Peribacillus sp. FSL E2-0218: one gene and its partner. The protein of the gene in region 1 interacts with the protein of each later gene in a pairwise test. Links are inferred from orthologs where the notes say so. Each region holds a gene or a part of one and is shown in the gene's direction. Other genes may lie near its edges.

Region 1 (8,992 bases):
CCAAGGGGTCCATATAAGTCAAACGACCGCTTTATCGGTTGAAGATGCCTTGATATTTTTCGATGAGCTTGATTTGACGGAAAAAGAGGCCGCGATCGCCAGGCTGATTTTACGGGAAATTCGCGAGCGGCTCGGGTTTTTGGCTAATGTTGGTTTGGAATATTTGACGTTGAGCAGGGCTGCCGGGACATTATCAGGCGGTGAAGCGCAGCGTATCAGATTGGCAACGCAGATCGGTTCCCGATTGACGGGAGTGCTGTACATTCTGGATGAGCCTTCTATCGGACTCCACCAGCGGGATAACGACCGCTTGATCGAAACGTTGAAAAATATGCGTGAAATCGGAAACACCTTGATCGTTGTCGAGCACGATGAAGATACGATGCTTGCTGCCGATTATTTGATTGATGTCGGACCTGGGGCAGGGGCCCATGGAGGGGAAATCGTGGCCGCCGGAACTCCGGAGGAAGTCATGAACAATCCTGACTCGTTGACGGGTCAATATTTGGCAGGGAAGAAATTCATCCCCTTGCCATTGGAGCGCCGAAAAAACGACGGCCGTGTCATCGAAATAAAAGGTGCCAAGGAAAATAACCTGAAGAATGTGAATGTGAAGTTCCCGCTTGGCGTCTTTACCGCCGTGACTGGAGTTTCTGGTTCGGGTAAGAGTACATTAGTGAATGAGATCCTTCATAAGTCATTGGCCCAAAAGCTGAATCGTGCAAAAGCCAGACCAGGGGACTTTCGTGAAATCAAGGGGATTGAGCATTTGGATAAGGTCATTGATATCGACCAGTCCCCGATTGGAAGGACCCCGCGTTCAAATCCAGCCACGTATACAGGCGTATTTGATGATGTTCGTGATGTTTTTGCGACAACGAACGAAGCGAAAATCCGCGGTTATAAAAAAGGCCGTTTCAGTTTCAATGTGAAGGGTGGCCGCTGTGAAGCCTGCCGCGGCGATGGCATCATCAAGATCGAAATGCATTTCCTTCCGGATGTCTATGTTCCATGTGAAGTCTGCCATGGAAAACGGTATAACCGGGAAACGCTTGAAGTGAAATATAAAGGGAAAAACATTTCAGATATCCTTGATATGACAGTGGAGGAAGGCGTCAGCTTCTTTGAAAATATCCCGAAAATCAAACGGAAGCTCCAAACGATATTTGATGTGGGCTTGGGTTATATTAAGCTTGGACAGCCAGCCACGACATTATCAGGCGGTGAAGCACAAAGGGTGAAGCTTGCTTCTGAATTGCATCGCCGTTCGACCGGACGCTCCTTCTATATCCTGGATGAACCGACTACCGGGCTCCATGTCCATGACATTGCAAGGCTGCTTGAGGTGCTGCAGCGCCTGGTTGACAACGGCGATACCGTTTTAGTGATTGAGCATAACCTTGATGTCATCAAAACGGCGGACCATATCATTGACCTGGGACCGGAAGGCGGGGACAAGGGCGGAACGATTGTCACCTATGGTACACCTGAGAAAATATGTGAGGTTTCCGAATCATACACGGGCAAATATTTAAAGCCAGTATTGACGCGTGACCAAATCCGCATGGAAAACTTGATCGAAGCAAAAGAACAAGAGCATGAACATGCATGAAAGGGAGCGAGCCATTAGGCTTGCTCCCCTTTGGTTTTGGGAAGAATCGGCCCAAGGTCAACGTCGCCATGATCTTCGCGTTTTCCTGCAGGCTGCCTGTTATTTTGTAGAAAAATGAAAGTTAGCATTTAATCAATCATTTGATTAAATGCTGGGAAAGCAGAATATTTCCGGGGGAATATCATATTTTCCGTTTCGGAGAATGTCAGTTCACTTTGTCGAATGATGGTAAAAACAGGATTTATGAAACTTTTTAGATATCTAGGCGTATGTATGAATAAAATGATAGAAGAAAGTGAGGAATGTTCATGCAGGAGGAAAGAAAGAAGATTCTAGAAATGATTCAGGATGGAAAGCTATCCGCGGACGAAGCCATGGGCCTATTGGAAGAATTGGAGAAAGCCAGTCAGGAAAGTGAAGCAAAAGGGCAGGTACTGCAAAATGAATTATCGACTGTAGTCGTGGAAAAGAAAAGTGAAGGAAGCACTCAGGATACGTTTAAGAAGAATATCCAGTCATCGAAAGATAAGATTCTTGATTTCGTTGAGAGTGCTTTTAAGAAAATAAAAGATACCGACCTTGATTTCAACTTCGGCAAATCAGTGGAAGTCAGCCATATTTTTCAGCATGATTATGATTTCCTGAACGAAGTGGATGTCGATATAGCAAATGGAAGAATAAAAATCGCGACTTGGGATCAGCAGGATGTCCGGGTTGAATGTCAGGCAAAGGTATACCGGGTGGAAGATATCGAAGCTGCGAGAAAAAGTTTCCTGGATGAAGTGGATTTTTCGATTAAGGATGGAAAGATCACATTCAAGGTCAGCGAAAAAGCGGTGAAGGTCGATACGATGATGTATATCCCCAGGAAGGAGTATGAGGACATACAGGTAAGAATGTTCAATGGTGCCATCACGACTGAGTCCTTGAAATCAGAGAACCTTAAAGCCAAAACCGCGAATGGAGCGATTCATATCCTGCAAGGTAATGGTGATTCGTGTGTACTGGAAACCGGTAACGGGACGATCACCATATCAGATACGAACTTTACTGACCTGGAAGCGGAGACTTTAAACGGCGCGATTAAAGCTGATGGATACTTCAAGAAATTGGATGTCCAAACATTCAATGGCGAAATCGTTTGTCATAATTCAGGAATGGATTGCGATTCCATACATGCGAAGTCAATTACTGGAAAGGTCCAGCTGAACCTGCCGCCGGGTAAGGCGATTGAAGGAGAGCTGAAATCCAATTTGGGCAGTTTTAACGTGACCCTGGAAGGGATGACCATCATCGAGGAGAAAAGTGATGTTGTCCAAAAGGTTCTTAAGTTCAAGACGGTTAAAGAAGAGGTTCCTTTGCTTCACGTGTTTGCAGAAACAAAAACTGCAGCGATCACGGTTTCCTGATGAAAAGCCCGCCAATTCGAATTGGCGGGCTTTTTAGATCGAGATGGGGACTCTGGGGATCGGGTTGAAATAAGGTTGCACCGTGCCGGACCGTTGGATATGATTGTCTAAAGGATCGTTGCCAGTGATAGTAAAGTGACCACTCTTGCATCTGCAAGAGCAACTTAAAATCTATAAAAAGCCTGCGGACTCTGGTGATTCTTACTGACCGATGCGGCAGGGCGTATAAGATTTTTTTAGAAAGGAGAGAAGGATATGGACGTTTTTTCTGAGTATTTGGACAATATCGCTAACCCAGAGCATAGGGTGCGAACGGAAGAGGTTTTGGCTTGGGTAAGTGGGACATTCCCAAACTTAACCCCGAAGATTGCGTGGAATCAGCCTATGTTCACCGATCATGGCACATATATTATCGGCTTTAGCGTAGCTAAACATCATCTGGCAGTAGCCCCTGAAACGGCAGGGATTAATCATTTTTCCAATGAAATTGTAGAGGCTGGCTATGATCATACAAAGCAGTTGGTACGTATCCGGTGGGATGGTCCGGTTGATTTTGCATTACTAGAGAAAATGATCGAGTTTAACATTATGGATAAGGCAGACTGTTCAACTTTTTGGCGGAAATGAAACACCTCCTCGGTTCGGTCGCTTTAATCGTACCCAACCATATCTAGTCATTTTATCAGGATACCCACACATTCCGTTCAGGCTTTTTTCAGAATGTGTGGCTCTTTTCTATTGTTTCATCGTTTTATTCAAACCGTATTCCAGACCGGCACTTTGAATCATCCCGTACGCTTGCGGGCCTTTTTCGTTTGAAAGTTAAGTGAAACAAAAAAAACGTTAAATAAGATCATGCTTTGTTTGGTTATTAACAGAAAAATGCTAAAATAGTAAAAGTATCTCGAAAAACAGCATCGCTCCAGAAGGAGGAAAGATATATGGCAAAAGTCCGTACAAAGGATATCGTTGAAGCGTTGGGTCTAGAGCTCATCAGTGGGGAAGAAGGAATTAACCGACCGATCGTCACAAGTGATTTATCTCGTCCAGGTCTTGAAATAGCCGGTTTTTTTGATTATTATCCTGCCGATCGGGTCCAGCTTTTAGGAATGACGGAGATGTCCTTTTTTAATCGCCTGAATGAAGCGGATCGTGTACAGAGAATGGAAGAGCTGTGCAGGGACTTTACTCCAGGCATCATCATCACCCGCGGTCAGGAAGTGCCGCAGGAGTTGATTGAAGCTTCTGAGCGGGAATCGGTTCCCGTAATGAAATCGAATATGAAGACAACACGGTTATACAGCCGTCTGACCAATTTTCTTGAAAGCAAGTTGGCACCGACCACGGCCGTTCATGGTGTATTGGTCGATATATATGGCTTAGGTGTTTTGATTACCGGGAAAAGCGGTGTGGGGAAAAGTGAGACGGCCCTGGAATTAGTGAAACGGGGGCATCGCCTCGTCGCTGACGATTGTGTTGAAATCCGCCAGGAAGACCAGGATACATTGGTCGGGAACGCCCCGGATTTAATTGAACACCTTCTTGAAATAAGAGGCTTGGGAATCATCAATGTCATGACGCTGTTTGGGGCTGGCGCAGTCCGCAGCAATAAGAAGATATCAATCGTCATCAGCTTGGAGCTATGGGAAAAAAACAAGCAATATGATCGTGTAGGCCTTGATGAAGAAAAAATGAAGATCATCGATACGGAAGTTACGAAAATAACCGTACCTGTTCGTCCAGGTCGAAATTTAGCCGTCATCATTGAAGTGGCAGCCATGAATTATCGCCTGAAGAAGATGGGGGTCAATGCGGCAGAACAATTTTCGGATCGCTTGAATCATGCGATTGCCGATCCGGAACTTGAAGAATTTTAAACGGTATGGAAAAGAGGGGTCATAATGGAACAAGGAATACAGCCGCTGAATCCGATTGCGATCGATCTTGGACCGATCCAGGTTCACTGGTATGGACTGATCATCGGGTTCGGTGTGTTATTGGGACTTATCATTGCTTTGAGGGAATCGGAGCGAAGAGGTCTTGATAAGGAAATCTTTACGGATTTGATTTTGTTTGCCGTCCCGGTCGCCATCATCTGTGCCCGCATTTATTATGTCATTTTCCAGTGGGAGTACTATTCACAAAACCCAGGGGATATCATAAAAATATGGAATGGCGGAATTGCCATTCACGGTGCACTAATTGGATCGGTGCTGACCACTATCGTTTTTGCCAAGGTGAAGAAGGTCTCGTTTTGGAAGCTGGTCGATATTGCCGCTCCGAGCCTATTGCTGGGGCAGGCGATTGGGCGCTGGGGTAATTTCATGAATCAAGAGGCCCATGGCGGAGAGGTAACGAGGTCCTTCCTGGAAAATATGCACTTGCCGGAATTCATCATTAATCAAATGTACATAAATGGTACGTATTATCACCCGACCTTTTTGTATGAATCGCTTTGGAATATCATCGGGGTCATCATCCTTTTAAGTCTGCGAAAAGTGAACTTGCGCAGGGGAGAGCTCTTTTTGACCTATGTATTATGGTATTCAGTCGGCCGTTTTTTCATCGAAAGCTTGCGGACGGATAGCTTGATGCTGACGGAGTCACTGCGAATCGCACAAGTGATCTCCATCGCTTTGGTAGCTGCAGCCTTAGCCCTTATCATTTATCGAAGGGTAAGCGGGAAAGCCGACAAAAGATATATGGATGCATAGGGATCAACAGTAAGGGGAGAGGACATAGTGATAGGGAATTCGGTTAAAAAGGGGCTTCTTTCTGGCTTGAATACAACCTGGTCGTTGGGCAAGGTGATATTTCCGGTCACGCTGATCGTCACCGTGCTTCAATTTACGCCTGTATTGCCGTGGATCATCGGGGTGATAGCGCCCCTGATGAATCTCATCGGTCTTCCAGGGGACGCTGCGATACCGCTCGTATTAGGGAATTTCCTGAACCTATATGCTGCGATTGCCGGTATCTTGACGCTCGATCTGACCGTGAAAGAAGTATTCATCATCGCGATGATGCTATCATTTTCACATAATTTATTGATTGAATCAGGCGTGGCGATGAAAACCGGAGTCAAGCTGTGGATCATCCTGACAGTCCGGATCGGGCTTGCTCTCTTGTCAGCTATCGTCATTAACCTTGTTTGGCATGGCGGATCAGAAATGGCTCAAGGGATGGCCATCGGGGAAACGGCCGAGGTTAACGGAATGGGCGCAATCCTTATTCACGGCGTCGTTCAGGCACTTTCCGGCATCGCCCAGCTTGCGTTCATCGTGATTCCGCTTATGGTCGTGGTTCAAATCATGAAAGATTTAAAATGGCTGGAAGCCTTCTCGAAAGCACTCGCTCCGTTCATGAAAGTGCTGGGCATGAAGCAGAATGCTTCCATGCCATTCGTTACAGGGCTTACCCTCGGCTTGGCATATGGGGCAGGCGTAATGATCCAAGCAGCGAAAGAAGACAACGTCTCGAAGAAGGATATGACCATTGCCTTCATCTTTTTAGTGGCCTGTCATGCTGTCGTTGAAGACACATTAATTTTCATCCCACTGGGCATTCCGGTCTTGCCGTTGTTAGTTATTCGGTTGCTCACCGCCATCGTTCTAACGATGGTCGTTGCGTATATTTGGAATCGGTCTGACAGTGTACAGAGAAAGGAAGCTGTATATGAGCAGTAACATAAATACATTATTATTCGATCTTGACGGCACTTTGATCAATACAAATGAGTTGATCATTGCATCTTTTACTGAAACGTTAAACCATTTTTGTCCCGGTCAGTTCAAGCGGGAGGATATCATTCCATTTATCGGTCCGACCTTGACCGATACGTTTACGTCGATTGACCCGGAGCGGGTGAAGGAAATGATCGCTTTCTATCGCGAACATAACTGGAAGAACCATGATGCCCTCGTGACACAGTTTGACGGAGTCTATGAAACCGTCCAAACGTTGAAGCAGGCCGGCTATAAATTGGCGGTCGTTACGACGAAGAAACGCGATGTCGTCGAAAAGGGACTGCGACTAAGCAATCTTGATCAGTTTTTTGAAGTCGTGGTCACGCTGGATGATGTGGAAAACGCAAAGCCTGATCCAGAGCCACTAGTAAAGGCGCTCAATCAGCTTGGCTCTGTTCCTGAAGAAGCGATCATGGTTGGCGACAGCTATCATGATATCCTGGGCGGGAAGAATGCAGGTACAAAAACGGCAGGAGTGGCCTGGTCGATTAAAGGCCGGGAGTATCTGGAGAGTCATCAACCGGATTATATGCTTGAAAATATGGCTGATCTCCTGAATATCGTCGAGATTGAAAACCTCACGGAGGCTAAAAGATGAGACGCACGACCCGCCATCCAGTTGAAGGGGCTAACTCATTATGGCATGTGTACAAGACGGTTCCCTTCTGGAAGGTGGTAAAGAACTTTATCGTGATCCAGCTAGCCCGTTATACACCATTTCTAGGCATGAAGAATTGGCTTTACAGGACATTTTTGCAAATGAAGGTCGGAAAGCATACTTCCTTTGCCTTGATGGTCATGCCTGATGTGATGTTTCCGGAGAAAATATCAGTGGGTAAGAATACAGTCATTGGTTACAATACGACGATCCTTGCCCATGAATATTTAATTAGGGAATATCGTCTGGGAGAAGTGATTATTGGGGATGAAGTGCTCATTGGGGCCAATTCGACCATTCTTCCGGGCCTGACCATTGGTGATGGGGCGATTGTCTCGGCAGGAACTCTTGTCCATAAGGATGTCCCGGAGGGGGCTTTCGTCGGAGGCAATCCAATGAAGGTCATTTATACGAAAGAGGAAATGCTTGAGCGTGATCAGCTAACGTCCATATGAAAAGGGAGGACTTGTCCATAAATGCGGCACGTCCTTTTTTTAATTGCATTTAGGGTACAGCGGAGTCAATTCGTTCTTCAGGTGATCCATGATCTCATCGATCGATGCATTCTCCTTGTTCACTGTCGCTTCATAAGTATCTTTCAAAATTTGAAAAAACCTTTCTTGTTGCTCTTTATCCATATTGAGCTAACCCCTTTCAACATAATGGATTGATGGAGAAGGGGCTGAAAAAACTTCAGCCCCTTCTTTCATTCATTCAATTCAGTTTTCAATAAATCGGCCACCAATACGTATCTTTCCGGTGCACTACCAATATATGAAAATGGGTAGCAGGTTGTTACTGTAAGTGTGGCTTTAGGCTTCGGAACGATTACGGTCCGGTCATCAGCATCGACGATACGGACCTTCCGAACTTTATAGGTAAACGTGCCGGCTTCCGTTTTGGTAATCAGCAAGTCTCCTTTGCCGACTTCACCCAGCTCCCGGAAAATGGTATCCCGATGACCGGATAAAACCGAATTATCGTCTTCGCCGGGCAAAACCGAACCTGCATAATGACCGACGCCCTTTTCGAGTTCATCCTCATCGGTTCCATGGTAAATCGGGAGCGTTGCCTTGATTTTTGGGATGTAAAGCTCTCCCATCAGATCCCCTGTTTCCGGCCGTTGCTCATATAGCTCATGATCATCGGGGACAGCAGCTTTTTTCTCCGGCTTTGAGGGCTTGGCCTGCGCCTGCACCTGCGCCATTGTCTCCGTTGCTTCGGGCTTATTCCACTTATATATCGCATAACCCTTAAGCAGTGTGTAGGTGTTTGTCGTTGTAAAATAAAAACCGAGGATTAAAAAGCAAGCAGCAGTGACAAGTAACCATTTTTTCTTTTGCGTGGATGGCCTATTTTGGGTCATTTTACTTTGCAAGTCTCGCTTTTCTGATCAATCCGAAAGCAATGCCCATCATCACTAAGCCGATCAACGATCCCAATAGGTAATTGCCGGCTGTCTTAGGAAGCACTCCGCCTTTTTCCGTTTTATGGGTCGGTCGCTTCTTTTTCTTATCTTTTTTTACATCATTTTTTTCTTTTACATCAGCCACTTTAGAAATGACTT
Region 2 (8,944 bases), 3.6 Mb from region 1 along the record:
ATCAGCAAAACAGCGAGAATGATTCCAAAATCCCTGCCGCCGGCATCGGTGACCTTCGTATACATCGGTATGAATGCAATTAGGACAACAAGCAGGATAATGCCTTGCATAACCCAACTCAAGCGCAGCGAATTGTTAAAATAACTTTTCAGCTTCGTTTCAAGCGGTAGCAAAAATACGGTATCGGGTTCTTTCAAAAAGGTATTTATCGGACTTCTTGTGACAAGGATCGAAAAAACAACGGCCATGATCCATTCGGCCGGGAAGTCACCGTCCAGCGTCTTCACCCAATCACTGTAATAATAAGCCAGACCACCTAAAACCAATACCATCACAAAAACCAGATGTCCGTTAAAAATATAACGAAGGTATTTTTGCGTTTCATTTATATAGCCCAGATATCTTTCCTTCCAGAGATTTTGACTATTCATGTCCGATTTCTTCTTTCGTCAATTGAATGTACAAATCGTCTAGCGTCGCTCCCGGCATCGCAAATTGCTCGCGAAGCTGCTCAAGGTTGCCCTTTGCACGGATTTCTCCATTATGCAGGATGATGAAGGAATCACAATACCGCTCCGCAGTTGCCAATATGTGGGTGGACATTAATATCCCCGCTCCGCTTTCCTTCATTTTCCTCATTAAATCAAGCAATGATTGGATGCCCAATGGATCCAGGCCCACGAATGGTTCATCCACGATATATAAGGAGGGCTGCACCAAAAAAGCGCACATGATCATGACTTTTTGTTTCATCCCTTTGGAGAAGTGGGCCGGAAACCATTTAAGTCTTTTCTCCATACGGAACTCCTTAAGCAAGGCATCCATTCTTTCTTTGTATGTCGCTTCCGCCAAACCATGCGCCATGGCCGTCAGCTTTAAATGCTCCTCAAGTGTCAGCTCATCATATAAGATGGGCGTTTCAGGAACATATGTGAATTGTTTTCGATATGTATCAGGGTCCTGCGCAAGCGTTTTACCGTGTATCGATACACTCCCGCCCTTTGGCTCCATCAGTCCGATGATATGCTTGATCGTCGTACTTTTCCCAGCGCCATTGAGCCCGATCAACCCCACCAGCTCATTTGGTTGAATGTCAAAACTTATCCCTTTCAAAACGGGCGTTTTCGTGTATCCGCCTACTAATTGCTTTATTTCCAATAAGGACATATTAACGATCCTTTCTATTATAGAGGTTCTTATTTCCATTTTAACAAATTCTCCTGCATTTATATAGTCGAGTGTTCCCTGAAGAAAATTACCAAAAATAACTAATTATAATTTTCCTGCTTAGTGGCTATCATAAATAAGGAAGAAGGGGTTAGTCATTACGTGTGATTCACATCATAATGTAAATGAGGTGTCAGTTAAAGACGTATTACACTGAAATGCCCAAATGTTTTATTACAAATGATTCATATCATCTTGTAAATGAGGTGTCAGTTAAAGACGTATAACTGAATTAAACCAGAAGCTTCATAAAAAATCGTTTCGAGCAAGGAGATGGTTCTCTTGCACGTAAAAGCAGAAAAATCATTCAATGATTATCAATTATGCTTTATAAGTTGATGAAACTTTAAAGATATAGGAGATGGTTGCTTTGAATGGAAAAACTCTAACCAGATAACCGTATTTTACTTTATTGTAGATGAGGTGTTTGTCGCAGAGAATTTATGCTAATGCGAATTTTGAAGCAAAACCCCCTTTTTCTAGGACAGGGTGCAACTCAATGTTGCATCCTGTTTTTATGATTTTTTCTTTTCGCAACGATTGATGCTATGGTACGATTAACCAAATACACTAACTACCAAAGGAGCGGTTTTGATGAGCGATTGCATTTTTTGCAAAATAATCGATGGGGAAATTCCGAGCACCAAAGTATTTGAAAATGAACATGTATTGGCCTTTCTCGATATCAGTCAAGTAACGAAAGGGCACACTCTGGTAATTCCTAAAGTACATAAGGAAAATCTTTATGAATTGACACCGGAAATTGCGAAGAATTTATTTGAAGTCGTACCGGAGATCTCCCGAGCGATGAAACAGGAATTCAACCCCGTTGGCCTTAACCTCTTGAATAATAACGGCGAAGCGGCAGGACAATCCGTTTTCCATTTTCATATGCATCTAATTCCGCGACATGGAGAAGGTGATGGCTTTGGGGCAGTCTGGAAAACGAATGCCAGCGCTTATTCGCCTGATGACCTGAAGCAGATTGCCGATTCCATTGCCCAGCATATTGAATGAAGGGATAACCTCTGTTCGGAAGGCATCCAGAGATCGTGTTGCAGTGAATAAAATGAATATCGATCGGGTCCACACTTAAAAGGTGCTGGGCCGTTTTTCTTTTGTGATTCATTTCAGCGGAATCATCACTTAAAATTCTAAAAATTCCTCCAATTGAATTTCAATTTCTGTTAGGATAGATAAATAGATGTAATTACTTTAACACACTATCGTATAGGAGGAAAAAAATTGAAACGTGCACGCAATTTTAACGCTGGGCCGGCTGCCCTGCCCTTGGAAGTTTTACAAAGAGCCCAAAACGAATGGTTGAATATCGAGGATTCCGGCATGTCCGTCATAGAATTAAGCCACCGGAGTGCAGAGTTCGAAAAAATCCATAACCGTGCCATCCAATCATTAAAAGAGCTTATGGACATTCCTGAAAATTATGAGGTCCTTCTGCTGCAAGGCGGGGCAAGTCTTCAATTCTCCATGATACCGATGAACCTCTTGCCTGAGGGGAAAAGGGCTGATTATGTCCTCACTGGCTCTTGGTCGGAAAAAGCATTAAAAGAAGCCAAAAAAGTTGGAGAAACGGCAGTGGTAGCTTCATCAAAAGCAGATAAGTATACATTCATCCCTAAAGTGGAAGATATCGAATTGAATGAGGATTCTGCTTATCTTCATATTACAAGCAATAATACGATCTACGGAACTCAATGGAAGGAATTCCCTGAAACAGGTGACGTTCCTTTAGTGGCGGATATGTCCAGTGATATACTCAGCAAAAAAATCGATGTAAGTAAATTCGGCCTCATCTATGCAGGAGCACAAAAAAATCTTGGCCCATCAGGAATCACGTTAGTCATCATCCGTAAAGATTTAATAAAGGATATTGACAGCATTCCATCCATGTTGAACTATTCCATTCATGCAAAAAATAATTCTTTATACAATACGCCACCGACATTGGCCATTTATTTATTGTCGCTTGTATTGGATTGGGCAAAAGAACAAGGCGGAGTCGAGAAGATCGCTGAAAACAACGAGGCAAAAGCAAAAGTCATTTACGATGCCATCGACGGAAGCGATGGTTTTTATAAAGGCCATGCCAAACCTGACAGCCGCTCTTTCATGAACATAACATTCACACTTCCATCTGAAGAAGCTGAGGCACAATTTCTAAAAGAACTGAAGCTGGCCGGTTTCGTCGGATTGAATGGTCACCGTTCCATCGGTGGCTGCAGGGCTTCCATTTATAATGCCGTGCCCCTATCCCATTGCCAGGAACTTGCGGCTTTCATGAAAAAATTCCAGCAAGCACATCACGCGAAGGAAGCTCATACTCTTTAATTGTGTACAAATATTACTTCTAAAAAAATAGGTCTTATGGTATACTATCTTATACTTCTTGCAACAAGCAACAGTGCATTGTTGAAGAAAAGATGTTAGTCGAGATGAGAATAGGAGAGATGAGTAATGAAAACGAAAACCCTTGTATCACTGTCCCTATTAATCGGGATCGGGGCTGCCCTGCATTTTATCGTTCCAGGCTTCTTCCTTGGAATGAAACCGGATATGATGCTGTTGATGATGTTTTTGGCGATTACCCTGTTTCCTGAGAAAAAGAATGTATTCATTGTTGCCTTGGCTGCTGGAGCCATCTCTGCCATGACAACCACATTTCCTGGAGGACAGATTCCAAATATCATAGATAAATTGGCAACAGCCTTTCTGTTTTACCTTTTATTCATCAGTCTTAAGAAGTTTTCAACATCCGTTGTGACGGTAAGTGTCTTGACTGCCGTAGGAACAATCATTTCCGGCGCTGTCTTCCTTGGATCGGCATATTATCTCGTATCCCTTCCAGGTCCTTTCGTTGCCCTTTTCGGAGCTGTTGTGCTTCCTGCCGTACTGCTAAATACAGTAGCGATGGTCATCATTTATCCAATCGTGAACGGCATCGTCAAAAAATCGAATGTAACCATTAATGCTTAAACCAGCTAAATCATCATACTTAAAAAGCACCGGAGCAGAGTCCGGTGCTTTTTTTTCCACACTATGGATCTGGAATAAGCCGCCCACTGCAATCAATGAATGAACAGCCACATCAACCAAATGAAAAGCAGCAAGCCCCCGGGCAAGGCAAAAGCGTAGGCTCTAGCCTGGAGCACCCTCTTAGGCGGATAGATTCCTGGAGTTTTTGCTTTTCTTAGGAAATACCCCATCCCGCACAGGCATACCAGGCCTAACAAAAAAATGATTTTCATTAATAACCCACCAGTGCCATCCATATTCCGACAGCTTGTTTTTACTATCTATATGCTCCTCTTTCCTTTATATGAAGCGTTTTCTATAAAACTCCAAGTTATTTTTAAATATTATATATTGACTGCTTAAGTTTAAGAAAATATTTTTGTGATATAAAGATAAAATGGTAGATACTCTTCCATAGGAAAGAAAATTATGGTATTTTGTTATCAATAGCATTTACAACCCTATTTATCAAAATTTCCAATTGAGTTTTTTTTCAGCAGGGAATCAGACCATGTAACGCGAAAACAATATTATTAATGAGGTGATCCTAATGAAAGCAAAATCATTACTAATTGGCTTTTTAACCGGAACAGTCGTAGCGGGTGCCGCAACTTTGCTTGCAGCGCCGAGCTCTGGCAAGGACTTGCGGAATCGCATCAAAACGAATGCGGAAGAAATGAAGACTACCATTGATGAACTGAAGGTAAAGATGCAAAATATTAAAGATGACTCGCTGGAAGCCACTCAAATCAGCAAAGAAACGGTAAAAACCTTCATTTCTGACGTGCAGGTGGTCATCGAGAACTGGAAGCAGGAAATCGAACCGAATAAGAATGAATTACTGAAGAACGTTCAAGAAATTGAAACTTCATTAAAACAGTTAGAAACGGCCATCCCTGCTTCTAAAAAATAATAGCTAAACGTGGTTGCACAAGTCGAATTCTCCATTTTTCCCAATAAGTAACATTATAAACAAAGGAAAAATGGAGAATCGATTAAAAAAACTAAAATTTTCTAAAAATTTTGCAAATATTATCTTTATTAATTTTTATTTTATTGTCATAATAAATATACAGAATCTTATAAGTAGGTGAGCCCATAATATGCAGAATAAAAATTATTCTATGAAAGAAGCAATGATTTTTAGTCAAAGAATTGCACAATTAAGCAAAGCATTATGGAAATCGATTGAAAAAGATTGGCAGCAATGGATTAAGCCCTATGATTTAAATATCAATGAGCACCATATACTTTGGATTGCCTATCATCTTAATGGCTCTTCCATTTCAGACGTTGCAAAATTTGGGGTCATGCATGTTTCTACGGCATTTAACTTTTCAAAGAAATTAGAGGAACGCGGGTTTTTGACATTTTCAAAGAAAGAAAATGACAAGAGGAATACGTATATTGAGATCACAACTGAAGGAGAAAAGATTCTTCTTGATCTGATGGAGACTTATGACCCAAGTAAAAATTCAGCTTTCTCAGGTGCCCTTCCACTTCGTGAGCTTTATGGTAAGTTCCCCGATATGATAGAAATGATGGCCGTCATCCGTAATATATACGGGGAAGATTTCATGCAAATCTTTGAGAGGTCCTTCGATAATATTGATCAGGAATTTACTGATGTGGAGGGTAAAATCACAAAAAAAAAGATAGAGAAAGAAACTGAGCCAGTTTAGCCTCACACTCTATCCATTTCCCTCATGAAGGATACATATAAACCTTGTGAGAGGCATGCGTCAATGCATTCCTTTGTCGTTATTTTTGGATTGACCTTCCCTTCAAATTGGTTAAAAAGCGGTCGAAAGTTCATGTATCCTTCCGCTTTTTCTATTTCATAGCGTTTGCTCAAAATATCACATAACCCCAGCAGCGCTTCCGCCTCCTGCTTCGTGAAATTTTTTTCCACAAACAAAAAGTCCAATCTTGCCTCTGGATTGCGTATCAGGTTCAGTAAAAGCCCCTGATGAAAACGGAGTATGTCTATTTCTTCATTTATATTTCTCATACAGCATGAGTCCCCAATCAATCATTCATATTTAACCTTAATCGCGCAAAAACGTTAGTGATTTCTCATTCAGAAATTGCCCTCCCAGTGGACAGTCGCCGCCAATCATCACCTTTAGTCTTTGTCCATTCTGTGGTGATTATTATCTTATAACTAAATTCCAGAATTCTATTGCTTTTTCCATCCATTCATCGTAATGTATGTAAGTAAATTCAACGGTCTTTGGAGGGCTGATTTCAAAATGAACTCGTGGAAAACAATTGACGTGGCAAAACAATATGGGAATTGCCGTCTGATCTTTTTTTCAGTTTTTACTATATTGATGTCTTTTGTTTTGATCTATACATTATTAAGTGCCGTTTCATCCCGGGTTGTTTTGTATGACGATCAAACAATGCTTTTTTTTAGCCTATTAGTCTTATTATATCCTGTTCACAAACTATTACACTATTTACCTTTACGATTATTATGCAAAAAAGTAAAAACTTCTTGGTCCATTAAGTGGAGACTTGTGCTTACATGCAATGTAAATGTACATTATCCGATACGCAAGCATCTATATCTCTTGACCCTTATCCTACCCTTCTTCATTATGTCGGTCTTATTAATCGGTTGTGCACTTGGTTTTCCGCATTACATCCATTATTTCACCATTTTATTATCCCTGCATACCGGATTATGTGTATCGGATTTCATTTATATAAAGAACCTGGTTGGTTCACCAGGACATTCATTTATTGAAGAACATCGGGAAGGATACGACATCCTTATCCAAAAGTAATTCCATTTCATTTCGCAAAGGTGACTGAAAAGATTTTTAAGTATCTTTTTTCATTATAATTTGGTATCGTATTTATACATGATGTTTTGCAAGGAGGGATTTTCGGTTTTGATCTCATTCTGGTTTATTGTCGTTGCCATTTTGATTCTTTATAATATTAATAGAATGACCAACTCTTTATGTATCCAAAAAGAAATTGCTGAAGACCGGCAGCCTAAAGTATTCAGGACCATTAATGTATTAATTACTATTATGTTATTATCCTCCTATATTGAAATTTTGTATACGTAGAGATGAGCAACAAATGATCGACCATCATTTGTTACATACATTGGTGATAACCGGCGGATTATTCAAATAAAAAAGAAAAAGGGCGAAGCGATAAGCTTCGCCTTTTGTTTATGCATTTATAACCAAGAAGCTCCAATGATGACTAACAGGATGAAAAGAACGACAATTAGAGCAAAGCCTCCACCTATTCCTCCAGACATTGATCTTCCTCCTTTCCATTCTTAAGTAATAGCAGTTTCATGCACACTCTTATATCCGCCAAAAGGAATTCATCCCTTTCGTAGCTTGATAAACACTATATTCTTTATTGTTGAGCGGCTACCCTATCCTATTCAACTCCATGGCAAAAGGAGTGGGCACTTTCCATTATAATTTTGCAATTGTTTAGCAATAGGCTGCTCCCACAATTATTAATAAAATGAATAACACTACTAACAAGGCGAAACCTCCGTTAAATCCATTACTCATTATACTACCTCCTTTTGGTGTCCTCGATTTATCATATGTAGATGTTCATGATCTGGGTAGGTATCTGCCCATTTTTAAAAAAATTCTTATTCATACATCAATATATTATTTTTTGTAAAGTAACCAGAATATGTTATAGTTAATTTTGTGGAAATACGAAGATTAGTAAACCAGAAACTTAAAATTAGGAGTTGTTCTCAATGAGGAAATGGGCATTATCAATTGCTGTGACTGCAGGGCTGATTGGACTTACAGCATGCAACAGCGACAAAGAGGCAGTCGTGGAAACGAAAGCGGGGGATATATCGAAAGAAGAATTTTACAATGTCATGAAGGACCGTTATGGTGACACCGTTCTTCAGGAACTTGTTTATGAAAAAGTTCTTTCTGAAAAATATACAGTAACGGATAAAGAAGTTAAGGCTAAAACGGCAGAACTTAAAGAGCAAATGGGTGATAATTTCCAAACAGCCCTAGCCTCTTCCGGATATAAGAGCGAAGATGATCTTAAACGTGCACTTAAGATCGGCATGCTTCAGGAAAAAGCTGCCGTTGCTGATATTACAGTCAAAGAAGCTGATGTGAAAAAAGCTTATGAAGACTACAAACCACAAATCAAAGCTAGGCATATTCTGGTAAAAGACCAAAAAACAGCTGATGAAGTGAAAGCTAAATTGGATAAAGGTGAAGACTTCGCCAAACTTGCCAAAGAATATTCAACAGACACAGGCTCTGCTGAAAAAGGCGGCGAACTTGGCTGGTTCGGAAAAGGTGAAATGGTTCCTGCATTCGAAGAGCAAGCCTACAAGATGAAGAAAGACGAAATCAGTAAACCGGTTAAATCGGATTATGGCTACCACATCATCCAACTTGAAGATATGAAAGAAAAGAAATCGTACAAGGATATGAAAAAAGATCTAGAATATGATTTGAAAGTCGCGCAAATCGACCAAACCAAGGTTCAAGATATTTTGAATGCTGAAGTGAAAAAAGCTGACGTGAAAATTAAAGATAAAGACCTTAAAGACGCCATCACTTCTGGTGACGCAACCAAAGCCGAAAAATAATCGATAAGCAAAAGCGACAGGACTTGGTCCTGTCGCTTTTTTTAGTTATGCTCCCTGATTGATATC

What was found.
Region 2: the proteins of hprK (region 1) and MHI53_RS06035 interact in binary tests that used the Bacillus subtilis proteins (3 or more experiments, as listed by UniProt). The link is inferred for Peribacillus sp. FSL E2-0218 from one-to-one orthologs.

The regions. Positions count from the first base shown.
Region 1 is NZ_CP150304.1:4,844,101-4,853,092, reverse strand. Bases 3,120-5,930 are described here. They hold hprK (HPr(Ser) kinase/phosphatase), read left to right. Parts: upstream 3,120-3,962; coding sequence 3,963-4,898; downstream 4,899-5,930. Other genes in these bases: MHI53_RS23520 (nucleoside recognition domain-containing protein), read left to right, coding at 5,763-5,930; lgt (prolipoprotein diacylglyceryl transferase), read left to right, coding at 4,923-5,735; MHI53_RS23535 (iron chaperone), read left to right, coding at 3,277-3,648. Also shown: excinuclease ABC subunit UvrA, read left to right, coding at 1-1,612; MHI53_RS23540 (DUF4097 domain-containing protein), read left to right, coding at 1,921-3,021; more of MHI53_RS23520, read left to right, coding at 5,931-6,707; pyrophosphatase PpaX, read left to right, coding at 6,697-7,365; MHI53_RS23510 (acyltransferase), read left to right, coding at 7,362-7,880; MHI53_RS23505 (hypothetical protein), read right to left, coding at 7,920-8,063; MHI53_RS23500 (class D sortase), read right to left, coding at 8,132-8,803; MHI53_RS23495 (processed acidic surface protein), read right to left, coding at 8,793-8,992. UniProt on the Bacillus subtilis protein: Catalyzes the ATP- as well as the pyrophosphate-dependent phosphorylation of 'Ser-45' in HPr, a phosphocarrier protein of the phosphoenolpyruvate-dependent sugar phosphotransferase system (PTS).
Region 2 is NZ_CP150304.1:1,260,469-1,269,412, reverse strand. What follows is about bases 4,390-7,152. They hold MHI53_RS06035 (HTH-type transcriptional regulator Hpr), read left to right. Parts: upstream 4,390-5,363; coding sequence 5,364-5,942; downstream 5,943-7,152. Other genes in these bases: MHI53_RS06025 (DUF3267 domain-containing protein), read left to right, coding at 6,468-7,052; MHI53_RS06030 (DUF1878 family protein), read right to left, coding at 5,945-6,271; MHI53_RS06040 (YtxH domain-containing protein), read left to right, coding at 4,811-5,173. In the rest of the region: MHI53_RS06065 (ABC transporter permease), read right to left, coding at 1-431; MHI53_RS06060 (ABC transporter ATP-binding protein), read right to left, coding at 424-1,167; MHI53_RS06055 (HIT family protein), read left to right, coding at 1,822-2,244; serC (3-phosphoserine/phosphohydroxythreonine transaminase), read left to right, coding at 2,473-3,576; MHI53_RS06045 (tryptophan transporter), read left to right, coding at 3,703-4,221; MHI53_RS06020 (hypothetical protein), read left to right, coding at 7,164-7,343; MHI53_RS06015 (YjcZ family sporulation protein), read right to left, coding at 7,460-7,543; MHI53_RS06010 (YjcZ family sporulation protein), read right to left, coding at 7,728-7,811; MHI53_RS06005 (peptidylprolyl isomerase), read left to right, coding at 8,012-8,878; MHI53_RS06000 (sporulation YhaL family protein), read right to left, coding at 8,924-8,944. UniProt on the Bacillus subtilis protein: Negative regulator of protease production and sporulation.